2 regions of the Holdemania sp. genome follow, and region 2 is predicted to be linked to the other one. Evidence: a T-box and tRNA genes for the amino acid it is inferred to sense, from the RefSeq annotation. Region 2 holds a T-box; the other holds one or more tRNA genes.
What was found. A T-box is a leader RNA that pairs with one kind of tRNA and senses whether it is charged. The one in region 2 lies ahead of alaS (alanine--tRNA ligase), so its partner is inferred to be a tRNA-Ala.
Positions count from the first base shown of each region.

Region 1 (5,674 bases), on a different contig from region 2:
TCCACCTTCGGCGTGCTGCTGGGCGCGGTGACGAACATTGTGCTTGACGCATTGTTTGTCTTTGGCTTCCATTGGGGGCTGGCGGGAGCGGCCTGGGCGACCGGGATCTCGCAGCTGCTGACCTTCCTGGTCTTTTTCAGTCATTTCCTGTTCAGCCGGAAAACGCATTTTCATTTCACCCGGTTTTCGCTGGAGCTGTCGCAGTATCGGCGGATTGTTCCGATCGGCATCGCCGACTGCATTACAGAACTGTCGGCCGGAGTGATTGTGTTTGCGTTTAATCATCAGATTCTGACGGTGATCGGAACCTCGGGCGTGGTCAGCTACACGGTCATGACGTATGTTTACAATCTGGTCTTAATGGCGTTTGTGGGCATTGCGCAGGGATGTCAGCCGTTGGTCAGCTATGCGCTGGGGCAGCAGGATTCGAAAACGATCAAATTGGTCTATCGTTATGGCATGACAGCGGTCGCGCTGACTTCGGCGCTGTGCTTTGGCGGCTGCTGGATTTTTACGCCGCAGATCGTTTCGGTTTTCATCCAGCCGCAGGAAACGGCATTGTTTGGCAGTTCGGTAGCGGCGTTCCGCCTGTATTCCTTTTGTTTTCTGATTATGGGGTATAATGTGCTGACTTCGGGATTCTTCGTCGCGCTGGCGAAACCGAAAGCGGCGCTGACCTTGTCGCTGGCCCGGGGGATTGTCGTAATTTTGATCAGTCTGCTTGCGATGTCGTCGATTTTCGGAGCGTTGGGAATCTGGCTGACGCCGACGGTGAGCGAAGGCGGATGTCTGGTCTTGAGCTTTATTCTGTTAAGCAAAGCGAAGTCAGGGGCAGCGGCATAGAACCGCTGCTTTTTTCATACAATGAAGCGATGAAACGATTAAAACGAAAATGCTGGGCAACAGGGAGCTTGATTGTCCTGTTGATCGCCGCTCTGGTGATGCGGGCGTTCAGCCGCGCGATCACAGTCATGTCGGATACGCGTTTAAACGGAATGACAATCGTGATCGATGCGGGACATGGGGGAAAGGATCCGGGAGCACGGAGTCAGGCGATTGACGAAGATGAGATTAATTTGAAGACGGCGAAGAAATTGCAGCGGCTATTGGAGGGGGCAGGCGCGGAGGTCATCATGATTCGTGAGGAGGATGTTGATCTGGCGCCCGCCGATGCGAAGAATGTCAAGCGGGAGGATTTAAAAAGACGGGTTGAAATTATGAATCAGCCGCAGGTCACGTTGTTTGTCAGCATTCATTGCAACATCTCGCTGGACAGCCGGGTACATGGCGCAGAGGTGTATTATCAGCAGGGCAATGAAAATTCGCATCAGCTGGCCGCCGCTGTTCTGGAACGGCTGCGGCCGGTGACGAACTCCAAGTTTCAGCCCAAAACCGGAAATATCTTCATCTTGAAACAGACGACATCGCTGGGAATTCTGGCCGAGATTGGATTTTTATCCAACGGTCAGGATTTGACTGCGCTGCAAAAAGAGGAACATCTGGATGAAATCGCGTATGCGATTTTTCAGGGAATCGACGATTTTGTTAAGATTCTGGAATAGCGCGTCTGCCTGTCTTTTGTGAAATTGAATGGAAGGGGCTGCCTGCATTTTGTCTTGCAAAAAAATTGTATGTAAAAAAAACAAAAAATTTTAAAAAGTTGTTGACACTTTATTTTCTCCGTGGTATATTTATTAAGCATTCGATGGGAAACAGTTAATTGGGCCTGTAGCTCAGGTGGTTAGAGCGCACCCCTGATAAGGGTGAGGTCGTTGGTTCAAGTCCATTCAGGCCCACCATCGAATTTAAATATACATGGGGTATTAGCTCAGCTGGGAGAGCGCCTGCTTTGCACGCAGGAGGTCAACGGTTCGATCCCGTTATGCTCCACCATGTTAATGAGATTATTGGGATATCGCTAAAAGTAGCGCATCCCTTTTTTGTATATAAAGGAGCTTATAAAGAGCCTGTGTGAGGCACGCTGAGGATAGGGCTGCCAGTTCTTCGTTGAATAGGGATCGTTGTTTATAAATAAGATTAGAAATGAAGTAAACTTAAAAATAAAAGTTGATCAGGAAAATAGAGTTTGCGGATCATAGATGAACATGATTTCAAGCAGAGATGGACGGCCATTAAAGCAATATCGGCAGTTTTATTGTTAGCTTCATATTTAAGCTGTTAGGGTTGGAAAGAGTCGAAGCAACAAATAAAATCTTTCAATAAAGGCTGCATTTGATCAGAAAGGACTTCATTGTCATCGAAATTAGCATCTGCTTAAACGTTATGTTTTAAATAATCGGAGGTCAAAAAAGATGAGTCGTATATTGATCGCAGAAGATGACAAAGCAATTTGTCAAATATTAACTGATTTTCTGGAAAGTTAAGATAACTCCAGAAATTCATTTAATAGAAGAAGAAATTTTCATCGCTTCCGATAAAATGGCGCTAACACGAGTTTTTCAAAATCTCATTGTTAACGCTGTTCATTCAACTGCTGGGAATCTGAACATAAATTTAATTTTCAACGATGAACAGCTGATTATCAGTATCCAAAACTCGATCAAAGAAGATTCCAGTCTGGATTCAACGCGGATTTTTGATCGTTTTTATTCAGGGGATTTTTCTAGAAGTAATGGTAATTCAGGTCAAGGGTTATATATCGTCAGAAAATTATTGATGCAATTAGGTTGTGAAGAACCAAGGGTAACGATTACAAAGAAATCTTTTGAAATCATCGTTAATTTAACTAATCTTTATGAGATAGAAACAAACATATCGACTGGATAACTGTTTGGAAATTTCCATGGCCATTTTGTTCTTCCGCTCAAAATCACAAAGATGCCGGGAAAGACATCAAAACTTTTTATAAGTAAGAGCCAGTTTCATCCAAAGCTGAATTTATGGAGGCAACCTCTGTGGTTTCATTTTACTTTATTTACGTGATTGTAATTTTAATGATCACTCTGCCTTCTCAGCTTCAAATCCAATCCCACCGGAGAATGCAGAATAAGGACTACCCTGATACCCATCTCAACCAGCTCGCCGGTCAGGGATTTGTTTGATCTATTTTTGAATTAAATTTCTCAATTCACATGTTTGCGCTGGTGTTTTATGAGTTAGCCGATGAAACCGCCTTTTACCTTGCTTTTTATACAGCTGCCGCTTTCCAAATGGGGGATAGTGAAACGGATTGGAGATTATTATGGGAAATTTGAAAATCGGAAGAAGTTTTCCCCATCTTTCCTATCGTTTGTGTGTGCAGAATTATGAAGAGTGTGGATTGATGCCAGGCAGGCTATAACTGAAATTGAGGCTGGAACGCAAAAGATCAAAATCAAAGCTTTCCAGCCTCTTGTTTTCCATGCGATTAAGGATGGCTCTCTGCCGCTGCGGCGGCCTGAAGGATTTTCTGTATCCGCAGTTTCAGATCGGCGGAAACCGACGTCCGTTTGCGGGGAGCCTGTGAAGGATCGAGGACAATGAGCGAGATCTCTTTCTCGATCTGATCATTTTCCTCACATTGCACAAGAATTGTTGTGGTTCCCGGGTTCTTTGCGCTGATCAATCCGGTTTCATCGACGGTGGCGATCGTCTCGTCGTTGCTGTGGTATCGCCAGGTCACCGGATTGGCGTTGTACGGAAGCGGTTCGATGGCAATTTCGCTGGTTTTTCCAACCCTCAGGATGATCGACGCTCCGCTTTCCATGCCGGTAATCGGAACAACCCGCGCTTGCAGATACGCCTTCGCGATCTCATCAATCCCTTTCCGCATTCGCAGCACTTCGCTCTGGACAAGCTCACGATCAGAATTTCGGGCATAGGTTGCGCTGCCATAGCGGTCGATTTTCATCTTCGGCCGTTTCAGCGACTGAACTAACTGATCCACGGCTGCTTCGGATTCCGCAGATAAGCTTTGAAGCAGTTTGGCTTTGTTGATATCCCGAATGCCCTGCTTCAACATTTTATACCGCGGCGATTCGTAAAAATGATCGCCAACTGAATCCCGTTCCGCAGGATAAATCAACCACGGATCTCCCGGCTCAAATGTGCGGTAGGATACATCGGTCAGCGGATCCTCGACCCAGCCGTCCCATGACCACCTTAAGAAGCCGTCGGTTCCCTGCTTCATGGTGTACCACATCGTCCAGGCGGTGTCGGCCATATCGGAGATTGTGTAGGCGCTGGGATATTGTCCGGTACAGGTGTAGAGCGTTGTTAACAAGCCCTGTTCCTGACGATGCAAGGCCAGCTTCCGCATCGCGTCCGACTTGTCCTTGACGTTGATCAAACTGACGGAAATATCGTCAATCCGATCCAGAAACGCATCATCGTCCAGGTCGGAATAATTCATCGCCGAGGCGATTTTAAAGGATTTCCCAGCCTCGCTGCGGATCCCTTTTATCAGCTCGACGCAGGGCTGCAGGACTTCCATTTCCCGCTCGTCCATCGAAATATACGTGAGATCAAACCAACCCTTTTCCACCGTGTGCCGCAGGAAATCTTCCAGAAACGCCGTCCAGGCTGCCTGCCATTCATCGCTGCCGGGCGTCAGCGTCAGCCGCCGGGAAGTGCCGCTTGCTTCATCAACAACAGTGACAATGTTGCCCCAGGGAGCGATGCTGTAAGCTTTGATCTGCCCCTGGCCGGTCTGCGGATCGAGGACGCCTGCCTCAATGGCCAGTTCGATCCACTGATCAAAATCGGTATAATCGAAACTGAAAGTTCCATCCGCAGTTTGGGTCCAGTGAATCATCGACGGATCACTGTCATAGGACTGGTGGTTCCAGGCTTCTTCCACTATCGTGGCAATCACGCCGCGCCCGCCCATCTGCGCATATTCCCGCAGCTGATCAAGCAGGTAATTTTTATGTGCGTCGCTAAACGGCGTTACCCCATAATAGCGGGCGGTTGTGTAGGGATGCTGCCACAGCTCAACCTGTGTCGCTCCTGCCTGCGGGTCCGGCGCGGTCAGATCGAGAACTTCAAAAGTCAGTGTCAGCTGAACGGGAGAATGATTGGCGGAAGTGACATTCAGCGTCCCGGTATAGACGCCAGGGGCAGTGTCCCTGGGAATCGTCAGCGAGATCCAGGCGGATTTGAGCTGCTGAGCTTCGATCGACGCGGGTTCGCCTTGATGGATCACGTCAGGATAAGCGATGACGGGAGCTTCCGGATCCCCGCTGCCGATATTGGCGAGCGTTTCCCGCAGCCAGCGGATATCAACATTTTCCGCGCTGATGCGGTGATTGCCGCTGCTGAAATCATCGCAGCGGATTTCCACCTGCTCCAGTGGCTGACTGCCTGCCCAGACCGTGACTTTAGCGTCCAGCACATCGTTTTGCCAGACGGTGTCCGTCCACTCGCTGAGATCGGATTGGCGGATCGCCGCATAATCCGACTGCAGAGTATGGCGGTAAGGGGTGTCGAAGACGGCGCCCATCGTCCGATCCGGTTCTGTCGGGGTTTCAGCCAGTATTCTTTGAGAACTGGCGGCGCTTGCCCCAAACAAGGCAAGGGAGAAGCATAGCGTCATAAAGCGGCGTAATCTGTTTTTCATAAGTCTCCTTTCGCTTGAATTTCCAACGGGAGAGCGGAAATCTTTTTGATTCTGACTTTATTATACCAATAAAATCCAGAGCACCCTATCTTAAATTATGAAGCTTCCCGATCTGCT
Region 1 covers NZ_CFQZWI010000048.1:15,430-21,103, reverse strand. Annotated here, with positions in the region: gene AC5OW4_RS08770 (MATE family efflux transporter) at 1-843, shown strand, start outside; gene AC5OW4_RS08765 (N-acetylmuramoyl-L-alanine amidase family protein) at 873-1,562, shown strand; tRNA gene AC5OW4_RS08760 (tRNA-Ile) at 1,723-1,799, shown strand; tRNA gene AC5OW4_RS08755 (tRNA-Ala) at 1,818-1,893, shown strand; gene AC5OW4_RS08750 (sensor histidine kinase) at 2,440-2,787, shown strand; gene AC5OW4_RS08745 (glycoside hydrolase domain-containing protein) at 3,368-5,557, opposite strand.
Region 1: it has a tRNA-Ala gene. The T-box ahead of alaS (alanine--tRNA ligase) is inferred to sense a tRNA for this amino acid. The anticodon was not compared.

Region 2 (11,700 bases):
ATAAATTTTATCATCTGCCATTGGTTTTCTCACTCCTTAGCTCGGCTATTATAGCATATTTGGACTGATGATGCTACTGATTTTTGTCTTCAGCAGATCGATCGCAACGATGTTGCTTCCGCCCTCGGGGATGATCACGTCGGCATACCGTTTGGACGGTTCGATAAACTGCTCGTGCATCACCCGCACGGTTTCTGTGTATTGATTAACGACCGACTGCAGCGTTCTTCCGCGTTCCTCAACATCCCGCAAAAGCCGCCGGATAAAGCGGATATCGGCATCGGTATCGACGTACACCTTAATGTTTAAGCGCTTGCGCAGCTCCGGTTCCTCCAGCACAAACAGCCCCTCGAGCACGACGACATCGCATGGCTCGATCACTTCCGTAACAGTGCTGCGGGTATGCTGGACAAAGTCGTAAACCGGCTTCTCAATCGCTTGCCCGGCTAACAGGGCGTCGATCTGTTCGATCATCAGCGCGTGATCGAAGGCAAACGGATGATCATAATTCGTTTTTACCCGCTCCGCCATCGTTTTCTGCGACTGGTCTTTGTAATAATCGTCCTCGCGGATGATCACGACCGACCGCGTCTGTTCAAATTCTTCCTTCAGACACTGGGCAATCGTCGTTTTGCCCGACGCGCTGCCGCCGGCGATGCCGATCAATAACGGCTTCATCTTCCCTCACCTCTTCCTGACTGACGTTTATTTTAAATACTTGCGGACATTGGCCTGATGCTCGGCGTAGGTCTTGGCGTAATACACCGTGCCGTCACCCTTCACATCGGCCATGAAATACAGGTAATCGCTGGCCTGCGGCTGCAGGACCGCCTGAATCGCATCGCGTCCCGGATTGAGAATCGGGCCGGGCGGCAAACCTTCGACGCGGTAGGTGTTATACGGGGAATCAAAGTCCGGATTGACCTCGCACGCCATCCAGTCGTCGTCTTTTTCCTTATCTATCGCATAGCACACGGTGACGCTCGACTGCAGCTTCATGCCGGCGGCCAGACGGTTGTAGAACACGCCCGCGACCAGCTGCATATCGCTCGGCTTGGCCGCTTCATACTGAACAATCGAAGCCAGCGTAAACAGCTGGTGCACGCTCAGCTGCGACTGCGCGAACTGATCCGCAAACTCATTGTAAACCTTCAGCGTCTGATCCAGTATCTTGCGGGTAATCTGATCGGCGTCGGCGTCGACAAAGAAATTGTAGGTTTCCGGAAACAGATAGCCTTCTAATAAAATCCGGCTGTCCGCGTTGAAGATTTCCTCGGTTAAAAACGGATAATCACTCATCAGCGAACGGACATAGCTTTCATCGTTCCACAGCGCCAACATTTCATCCTTGCTGCAGCGCGTCGTCTCGCCGATTTTTTCAGCGATATGCTTCGCCCAGTCGCCCTCGATGAACGTTAAGCGCGTGTCGTTAACGACCGCCCCGTGGGAATCGTTGAGCACTTCAAAAATCTCCCGGACTTCCCAGCTCGGATCCAAGATGTACGTGCCGGCTTTGATGTTCGTCAGCTTCGCCAGCTTGACACTGATCTTCGCCGCCCAGCCGCTGCGGATCACGCCCTGATCTTCCAGGTTCTTAATGACCCGGTTGAGCGATTCGCCCTGACTGACGGTAAAGGTGATCTGTTCGCTTTCCGAAGCGGCCGGCTTCAGCTGACCGTTGTAAAAGAAAATCCCGCCCAGAACCAGGCCGGCGCATACGACCAGCACGATCAGTACGGCGGCCAGTCCGTTATTCTTTTTGCGCCGTTTATTCTTCGACTTCGGCATCGTCTAATTCCTCGACAAAAGCCCCGAAGACTTCCTCGATCATGCTCCACTCCTCGGGATCCTCAACCGGTTCCATTTCGCCCTCGTCGGTGTAGCTGCAGGCGAAAACCTCGCCTTCCTCATCCTTCGGATCGGTGAACAACACGTAGCTTTTGCTGCGGCTGTCGTCGTCGAAGGTAAACAGGATTTCCATTTCTGTTTCCGTGCCGTCTTCTTCCGTAATTAAAATTTTATTTGATTCCAACATCGCTTTTTCCTCCTTTTTGCGATTCAAATGAAAGAGTGCATTGCTGCACTCTTAGCGCTTCTGATCTAAATAACTCTGCAGGATTTGCACTGCCGCCATCTGATCGATCACCGCTTTGCGCTTTTTGCGGGAAACGTCCGCAGAGATTAAGATTCGCTCGGCTGCCGCCGTCGTCAGCCGTTCATCCTGTAAGATGACCGGCAGGCCGCAGGCTGCTTCCAGCTTCGCCTTGAAATCCAGCGAGATCTGGCCGCGGATCCCGACATCGCCGTTCATGTGCTTCGGCAGGCCCAGCACAAACTTCACCGCACCCAGCTCCTTCGCCAGCTGCACCGCCCGGGCGCAGGCCGCGTCGTAATCGTCATCCGCAAACCGGAACGTTTCCACCGTCCGGGCAATCATGCCCAGGGGATCGGAAACCGCGATGCCCAGCGTGCGGCTGCCCAGATCCAGCCCCAAGATCCGTTCCATTACTTTTCTTCCAGGTAGGAACGCACCAGTTCCTCGATGATTTCGTAACGCTCGACCGACTGAATGATGCTGCGGGCGTTGTGATGCGAGGAAATGTAGGCCGGATCATTGGAAATCAGATACCCTGCCAGCTGGTTCACTGCATTGTAGCCTCGTTCTTCGAGCGCTTCTTTTGTCAGCCGGAGCACCTGCTTGATGTTATCTCTGCGGATCTCCTCTGACTTAAAAGACATCGTTTCGGTAATTTGTTTTGACATGGATATCCCTCCTTGAATTCATTTTAGCGTAAACTGCGGAAATTGGAAAGGGATTTTCAAAGTTTTGAGCGAATCAGCGCAAAGACTTCGTCCACTTTGGAACCATCCTTGCCGCCCGACTGCGCCATGTCCGGCCGGCCGCCGCCGTTGCCCTGGCTCATCTGGGCCGCCATTTTCACGAAATCTCCGGCTTTTATGCCCTTGGCGATCGCTTCCTTGCTGCAGGCGCAGACATAGGTGACCTTGCCTTCCGAAGGATTGGCTAAGAAGATGAAAGATTTTTCACACTTATTGCGCAGCGTTTCCGCCAGATTCTTCATCGCCTGTCCGTCAAGTCCGGAAACCTCTTCCAGAATGATATTCAGACCGTTGACCGCTTCCGCATGATTGACCATGTCGTCTGCTTTTAAGACCATCATTTTCTGGTTCAGCTGCCCGATTTCTTTTTTCAGCGCCGCGTTTTCTTCCAGCACGCCCGCAACCTTTTCACTGACGCCGTTAAGGCTGTTCATCTTCAGCTGCGCGGCAATCGTTTTTAACACGTCCTGTTCGCTGACGAACTCCTGGTAGGCCGCATAGCCGGTCTTGGCGGTGATCCGGCGGATGCCGGAGCCGATGCTTTCTTCGCTGACGATCTTGAACACGCCGATATCCTGCGTGTTGTGGACATGCGTGCCGGCGCACAGTTCCTTGGAAACCTCGCCCATCGATACGACGCGGACTTCATCGCCGTATTTTTCATCAAACAGCGCGATCGCGCCGGAATGCTTGGCTTCTTCAATCGCCATGACTTCGGTATGGACCGGGAATTTTGCCATGACGAAGTCGTTGACCAGCGCTTCGACTTCCTTTAACTGCTGATCGCTGACCTTTTCAAAATGCGTGAAGTCGAACCGCGCGTAATCCTGGCAGACATAAGAGCCGGCCTGGGCGATGTGATTGCCGACGATCTTCTTCAGCGCGCTCTGCATCAGATGGACGCAGGAATGGTTGGCCATCGTGCGGATCCGGCGCTGGACGTCGACCTGCAGCTGCAGCTTCATGCCTTCCTTCAGCACGCCGTCGACGACTTTCACATGATGCATAAACTGCTTGTGCGGCGCTTTCTTGACGTCGAGCACTTCGCAATCCGCTTCGTCGCAGCGCATCGTGCCGCCGTCGGCCACCTGTCCGCCGCTTTCGGCGTAGAAGCAGGAACGGTCGAGGATGACCTCGCCCTCGTCTTCCAGTATCGCGACGCGCACGCCGTTTTTAAACAATCCGGTGATCGTTCCGGTATCGCTCATTGTTTCATAGCCCGTGAATTCAAACGGCGCCGTGAAATCCATCAGATCCGCCGACTGGCTGGCCATCGACTGCGCGTCTTCACGCGCGGCCCGGGCACGTTCACGCTGCTTCGCCATCTGCGCCTCAAAGCCTTCCTCGTCGATCGTATAACCGCGCTCGCCGGCGATTTCTTTCGTCAGCTCCAGCGGGAAGCCGTAGGTATCGTACAGCTTGAAGACGACCTCGCCGCTCAAGGTTTTCGCCGCTTCGGCTTTGGCCAGCTCCTCATTGAGCAGCTTTTCACCGTTGGCCAGCGTCGAGTGGAACGCTTCTTCCTCATTCTTAACCAGCTTGGCGACAAATTCCGACTTTTCTAACAGATACGGATAAAAATCCTTCATGTTGTCGGCGACGACGTCGACCAGCTTGTACATAAACGCGCCGTTAATGCCTAATTTAATACCGTAGCGAACCGCCCGGCGCAGCACCCGGCGCAGCACGTAGCCGCGGCCCTCGTTGGAGAACATCGCGCCGTCGCTCAGCGCGAAGGTCACGGTGCGGATATGGTCGGCAATGACGCGGTACGCCATTTTATATTCACCTTCATACGGATGCTTGGCGAGCTTTTCCGCCGCGCGGATGATCGGCAGGAACAGGTCGGTATCAAAGTTCGTTTCCCCTTCCTGGATGATCGAAACTAACCGTTCCAGTCCCATGCCGGTATCAATGTTCTTGTGCGGCAGCTCTTTATACAGCTTGCGGTCCGTTCCCGGCCGGCAGTCAAACTGACTGAACACGACGTTCCAGACTTCGATGTAGCGGTCGTTCTCCATTTCTTCAAAGAACAGCTTTTCGCCTAACCCCTCCGGGTCATACTTTTCGCCGCGGTCATAGAAAATCTCGCTGTCCGGTCCGCCCGGCCCTTCGCCGATCTCCCAGAAGTTATCTTCGGTTTTTAAGATATGGCTTGGATCGACGCCGCACACCTCGGTCCAGATGCGGTAAGCTTCCTCATCGTCCGGATAGACAGTGACATACAGCTTGTTTTTGTCAAAGCCGATCCACTTTGGCGAGGTTAAAAATTCCCAGGCGAACGGGATCGCGTCCGCTTTGAAGTAATCGCCGATCGAGAAGTTGCCGAGCATCTCAAAGAACGTATGATGCCGGGCAGTCTTGCCAACGTTTTCGATATCGTTGGTGCGGATCGACTTCTGCGCGTTGGCGATCCGGTTGCAGGCCGGCTTCTCGCTGCCGTCGAAATATTTTTTCAGCGCCGCGACGCCCGCATTGATCCACAACAGCGTCGGATCGTTATGCGGGATCAGCGAAGCTCCCGGTTCAATCATGTGACCTTTGGATTGGAAGTAGTCCAGAAACATCTGGCGTACCTGGTTGCCTGTTAATTCTTTCATGTTTGTTTCTTCCTTTCTTTGTCTGATGCGTCTGCCAAAATAAAAAGCGCCCTGAAACTCCAGGAACGCTTTACTCACGCGGTACCATCCTGATTCATTTCTTTTCTTCAAAAGAAATGCCCTCATTTCTCTTTAACGCAGAGCACACGTTGCTTTGGGCAAACTCGGAAGCGGCTTCGATCAGATTCCATGAAAACTTGCACCGCCGTTTTCTCTCTGCAATGGAACAGCCTGATCTACTCTTCTTCGTCATCGTTTTCAAAACTATAGAAATTATACCACACTGTTTCCCACGTGCCAACTGTTTCCGTGCATTTTGCGAAAAGATAGCTGCGGTAGGCCAGCTGTACAATCGCGGCCAGGATCGGCGCCAGAATGATCCCGATCATGCCGAAGAAACAACCCCCGGCCAATAGCGCGATCAGCGTATAAACCGGCCGCAGGTTCATGACCTTTTTGAAGATCAGCGGCTGCACCCAGTTGGCTTCAATCTGCTGGATCAGCCACAACAAGACACCCAATACCCACGGGATCTGACCGGTTGCGAAATATTGCGCAAGCAGGATCACGATCTGACCGACCGTTGCGCCCAGATAGGGAATCAGATTGAACAGCGCAAGCATGATCGCGTAGAATACGGCGTTGGGTACGCTGAAGATCAACAACAGCACCGACACGGTGATCATTAAAAACAACAAATCCAGCGCCAAGCCGCGCAGATAGTGGTAGACGACGCGCGAGCTGGTTTTGTAGAAAAGCAGCCAGTGCTGATAGGACGGAAGCCGTTTTTTGAGAATGCGCCCGAAGGCTTCCATGTCCAGCGCAATGAAATACGCACCTAAAAAGCTGACGCCGAAAAACGACAGCCGGTCGACGGCGCTGCGGGTCGCGCTCATCGCCGCCTCATAGCCGGCCGTGAATACGCCATGCCAATCCAGCTGCCCGGCCCAGTGAAAGAACTCGGTCGCCGCCAGCTGTTCTCTTAACCGGCCCGCTTCGCCCAGCAGCTGCGACCCCTGCTCCATCACTAACGGCACCATCATGCCGATGCCCAGAACCAACAGCCCGAGGAAACCGAAGTACACCAGCGAACAGCTGATCCCCCGGGGAAACGGCAGTTTCTCGACAAACGGCTCAAACAGAAACACGATCAGACAGGAGAACAACAGCGGCGACAGCGCATGGAAGACGGCCATCAGCACAACATCCCAGCCTAACATTCTGAGCACGATCATCACGATCAGCACGCAGCCAAACAGCTGCAGCCAGCGTTTCCAATCCGTTCGTTCAAACAGGTCTTTCATAAAAGAGAAACCCCGCAACGACGGGGTTAGTGTTCAAGATCCATCTGGTGCATTTTGCGGATCAGCTTCTTTTTACATTTGCAGGCCTTGTAATAAGCGTCGTCGAGTTCATCTTCATTCGCAAACGCGACCACCATGCCGGCAGCCATACCGGCCATGAAACCGAATAACCATTTTTTCATACGTTCCACTCCTTTTGGTGTTAGTATGTCCGCAAGCGGATAAACTTATGCTTAAAATTCCGGATTCAGCATCGCCGCGATCCGCCGGGTAAGCGTCGTTGAGCGCAAATGATGTTCCTGGCTGGCAATCCCGCGGATCAACGCGTCCTTCTCGCCTAAGAGAACCAGTGATTTTTTAGCGCGGGTGACGCCGGTATAGATCAGCCGCCGCTGAAGCATGATCCCATAATCACGCACGACCGGCATGATGACGATCGGATATTCGCTGCCCTGGGATTTATGCACGGAAATGCAGTAGGCGTGCGAAATGTTGAGCAGGTTATCCGAGGTGTATTCAACGAGAATTCCTTCGAAGTCGACGATCAGCCGGTTTTTGCCGGCTTCGTCCTCATTGGCGTAAACGATTTCCACGAGCATGCCGATATCGCCATTGTAGACGTCGTCATCCGGCTGGTTTTTTAATTGTAAAATTTTGTCGCCCTCGCGGAAGGTGCGGTAGCCCACCTTCCATTCACGCTTGCCCTTCTCCGGCGGATTCAGGCATTGCTGCAAAGCGGCGTTCAGCCGGTCGATCCCGGCCGGTCCGTTGTATTTGCTGGCGAGCACCTGAATGTCCTGGATATCGTAGCCCTTGTTGAGCGCCGACTGAACGACGTTGATGACCTGGTCCTTGATCTCGTAAAGTCCGACCGGGAAAAACGCCACGTCGCCATGACAGTCCAGCTCCTCCGTCTGGCCCTGACGAATCTGATGCGCCAGCGTGATCACGTCGCTGCCCTCGCTCTGGCGGAAGATCCGTTCCAGCCGGACTAACGGAAACAGCTCGGAGGTGATTAAATCCTTCAAGACGCAGCCGCAGCGGACCGAAGGCAGCTGATCCTCGTCGCCGATGATGCACAGCTTCTTGACATGCACCGAGGCCTTGCACAGCGCCGCGAACAGCCAGCTGTCGACCATGGAAAATTCGTCGATGATCAACAGATCGACGATCAGCGGATCCTGTTCCGTCTTGGTAAACGTATTCGATTCCAGATCCCAGCCCAACAAACTGTGGATCGTAAACGTATCGGTTTCCGTCAGCTCAGCCAGCCGCTTCGCCGCCCGTCCGGTCGGGGCGCAGCAGGCGATCCGCTGGTACGGATACAGTTTTTTAAACAACGCGGTCAACGCCCGCACAACGGTTGTCTTGCCCGTTCCCGGGCCGCCGGTCAGGATCATCGCGTCATGTTCAAAAAACGTGTGGATCGCGTCCAGCTGCGCCTGATCGTAGGTGATCGCCAGCTTTTCCTGCAGCGCGTCCAGCTCAAGCTGCAGCGTTTGGGGATCGACCGGTTCCAGTTCTTCAAACGGAAACAGCGTCAGAAACTGCGCGATCTGGACCTCCGCGTCATATTGATCGACATGATAGATCCGCCCTTCTTCTTCCACTAACCGTCGTTGTAAAAGCAGCGATTCCAGCAGTTCGTCAAAATCATAGGTCAGACCGGCGCACTGGCGTTTCATCTGATGCGCCAGCCCTTCGCGGCTGACATACGTATCGCCGCTTTGCATGTTCATCTGATCGACCAGCGCCACCATCGCCGCTTCCAGCCGGCGCGGATCCTCCAGCTCAAAGCCCAGCGACATCGCGACCTTGTCCGCCGTCGCAAACCCGATGCCGTCGACCTCGTCGACCATCCGGTACGGATTTTCCTGGATTTTCTCAACCGCTTCCTTACCGTAGATCCGCTCCAGCTTCATGACGTTGCGCATCCCCAGACCATGGGCGACAAAGAACTGGATCAGATTTTCCAGATCGTCGTCGCTTTCTTTTAACCCTTCCAGAATCGCTGTCCGGCGCTTGCTCGTCATTTTCGGCACGCTGTCCAGCACAGTTGGGTCGTTTTTAATCCGATAAATCGCGTCTTTGCCAAGGGCCGCTACAATCGTTTCGGCATATTTTTTGCCGATGCCCTCAAATAACGGACCGGACAGAAAACGAATCAGGGAGTCCTCGTCATCCGGCATGACGCGGTGGAAGGTCTCGACCTGAAACTGCATTCCATAGCGGGGATGATCGACATAGCTGCCGCTTAACTCCATCAGCGCGTCCTCGCTGAACACCGGCAGATACCCGGTGATCGTCACCTGCCGCTGCTGCAGATCATCAACGATAAAACGAGCGACAGTGTAGCCGTTGTCGTCGTTGCGGAAGACGATCTGCTTCAGTTTGCCGCGGATAACGTCGCGTTCCTCACTCATTTCCCTCATTCCTTTCTCACAGCAGGATCAGCATCACGCTGATCAGATTGTTCAGCCCGTGCATCAGCAGCGGACTGACGATCGTCTGATTTTCTTCCTCGGCCGCGCACAACAGATAGCCCATCGTGCCGTAAACGAGGATAAAGATCCCATCGCTGAGATTGCCGTTCAGCAGCGACGTGAACACATGCAGAAGACCGAACAGAAACCCGCTGACCAGCGCGGCGGTGCGAAAGCTGCCCCGTTGGCGCAGCGGCGTAAAGACGGCCCCGCGGAAGACAGTTTCCTCGACGATCGGCGCGAACAGACAGGTGACCAGAATGATCTGCAGCGGCGACTGGGTCAGCTGCTGGACGACGGTATCCTGATTCTGGCTGCTCGACAGCCCGGTGATCAGAATGATCGCCAGATTCATCCCATACATCACCAGCCACATCTGAACATAGCGCGTCAGCGTCGATTTGACAATCGCCCGCCGGTTTTGCCGAAAGCGCTCAAGATGTTCCTTTAACAGCGGCCAGGCTGCGCCGACCGTCACCGCGAAAACCAGAATATAGACCAGATTTTCCAGCATCCGGTCAAGATTGGGAATCCCTAAGGGTGCAAACAGCCGGAAAAGCACCCCGATCAACAGGGGATAAAGAAACAGGTAGCCCGCGAAATAATTGAACAGGATGACCTGCACCCGGCGCTTTGACAGCCTGACTCGGTTCATGGCTCAAAGCTGCGGATCCGGTCCGTCAGCGATTGTCCGCGATGCCAGACTTCCTCGATCACGCCCCCGCCCAGGCACTGCTCGCCCAGATAGAAGACCGCCTGCTGCCCCGGGGTCACCGAAGCGACCTGCTGAGGATAGGTCAGTCTGACAGTCGTTTCATTGAGGAATTCCAGCGTCACCGGATTGTCCTTCTGACGATAGCGGAACTTCGCGCAGCAGGACAGCGCGCCCTGCGGTTTTGTCCTGGCCAGCCAGTTAACGCCGCTGACCAGACAGGTATCGCTTAAGAGCCAGTCGTTGCTTTCGCCGCTGGCCACCAGCAGCTCGTTATGGACGACGTCCTTGCCGACGACAAACCACGGTCCGCCCTCGCCGCCGATCCCCAGGCCTTTGCGCTGACCGATCGTGTAATACAGCACGCCCTCATGATCACCTAAGACGCGGCGGCTGATCACATCGACGATCTTGCCGGATTTCGCCGGCAGGTAGTTCTTCAGAAATTCCCGGAAGTTGCGCTCGCCGATAAAACAGATTCCGGTCGAATCCTTTTTCTCCGCGATTGACAGCCGCAGTTCCTTCGCGATCCGCCGCACTTCCGGCTTTTCAATCTCGCCTAACGGAAACAATGTATGCCGCAGCGCATCGGACGCAACCTGGCAAAGGAAATAGCTCTGATCCTTATTCAGGTCGTGCGCCTTGTATAAACCGCTGAAGTCTGCTTCGTGCCGCACGCGCGCATAATGGCCGGTCGCCAGCGTATCGAAGCCGCGGCTGCGGGCGAAATCGAGAAAGCTGGAAAACTTGATGTATTTGTTGCACAAAATATCGGGATTCGGCGTCCGGCCCTTCTTGTATTCCTGCAGGAAATTAGAGAAAACGTTATCCCAATACTCCTTGACGAAATCCACGCGCAGCAGCTCTAATCCCAGGCTGTCGGCAACACTTTTAGCGTCCATCCAGTCCTTTTCCTGCGGACACACGTCATCGTCCGCATTCGGATTGCCTAAGAAATCATTGTTGGCCATCGAATCCCAGTTGCGCATAAACGCGCAGGTTACGTCCAGCCCCTGTTGTTTTAAAAGATATGCCGCGACGGCGGAATCGACGCCGCCGGATAAACCGACTAAGATTTTCATCATTCATCCTCCCTTTGTTTCTTTTGGATTTGAGGAAAAAAACAAGCATCCGCAGATGCTTGTCAGGCTTCTTCCCGGATCTTGCCGCAGCCGGCGTAATTCGGACAGCTGGCGTTGCAGGACAGCCGGGCCAGAGAGCGCAGCTGCTGCGGGACGAACGCGTCGATCTCCTCCTCGTCGTAGCCGACCTGGAAGTTCCGTTCATTCAGGATGATCGGCCGTTTCAGCACGGATGGATTTTCCTGGATGAAATGCACCAGCTCGCTGATCGTCATGTCGTCCAGGTCGATCGCGTTCTGCTGGATGATTTTTGAGCGCTTGGAGATGATATCCTCCGAGCCGTTTTCACTGCGCATCAACAAATGCCGGATCTCCGTTTCGTTGAGCAGCGTCGTAAAAATGTTCTTTTCTATATACGGCAGATTCCGCTCTTTCAGCCATTGTTTGACCTTTCGGCAGGAAGCACAGCCGGGTGAAGTATACACTACGATCATAAATTGCACCGCCATTTCTATTGCGCACAGCCGGGCTGAAATCAAGCTCAACGCCGTTGTGAGTTCTTTTGAGCTTTTATCATACAATGAAACAGCCGGAAATTCAATCCGGCCCTGCCGATTCTCGGATGAATTTCATGATTTTTTATGACCGTGCAGTTCGCTGCTGCGTCTCGGATTGACA
Region 2 covers NZ_CFQZWI010000075.1:1,691-13,390, forward strand. Annotated here, with positions in the region: gene greA (transcription elongation factor GreA) at 1-21, opposite strand, end outside; gene udk (uridine kinase) at 49-678, opposite strand; gene mltG (endolytic transglycosylase MltG) at 706-1,788, opposite strand; gene AC5OW4_RS11085 (DUF1292 domain-containing protein) at 1,769-2,035, opposite strand; gene ruvX (Holliday junction resolvase RuvX) at 2,087-2,506, opposite strand; gene AC5OW4_RS11095 (IreB family regulatory phosphoprotein) at 2,506-2,763, opposite strand; gene alaS (alanine--tRNA ligase) at 2,820-5,441, opposite strand; T-box leader at 5,500-5,703, opposite strand; gene AC5OW4_RS11105 (AI-2E family transporter) at 5,678-6,745, opposite strand; gene AC5OW4_RS11110 (hypothetical protein) at 6,772-6,927, opposite strand; gene recD2 (SF1B family DNA helicase RecD2) at 6,979-9,168, opposite strand; gene AC5OW4_RS11120 (CPBP family intramembrane glutamic endopeptidase) at 9,185-9,883, opposite strand; gene mnmA (tRNA 2-thiouridine(34) synthase MnmA) at 9,880-11,025, opposite strand; gene AC5OW4_RS11130 (Spx/MgsR family RNA polymerase-binding regulatory protein) at 11,085-11,516, opposite strand.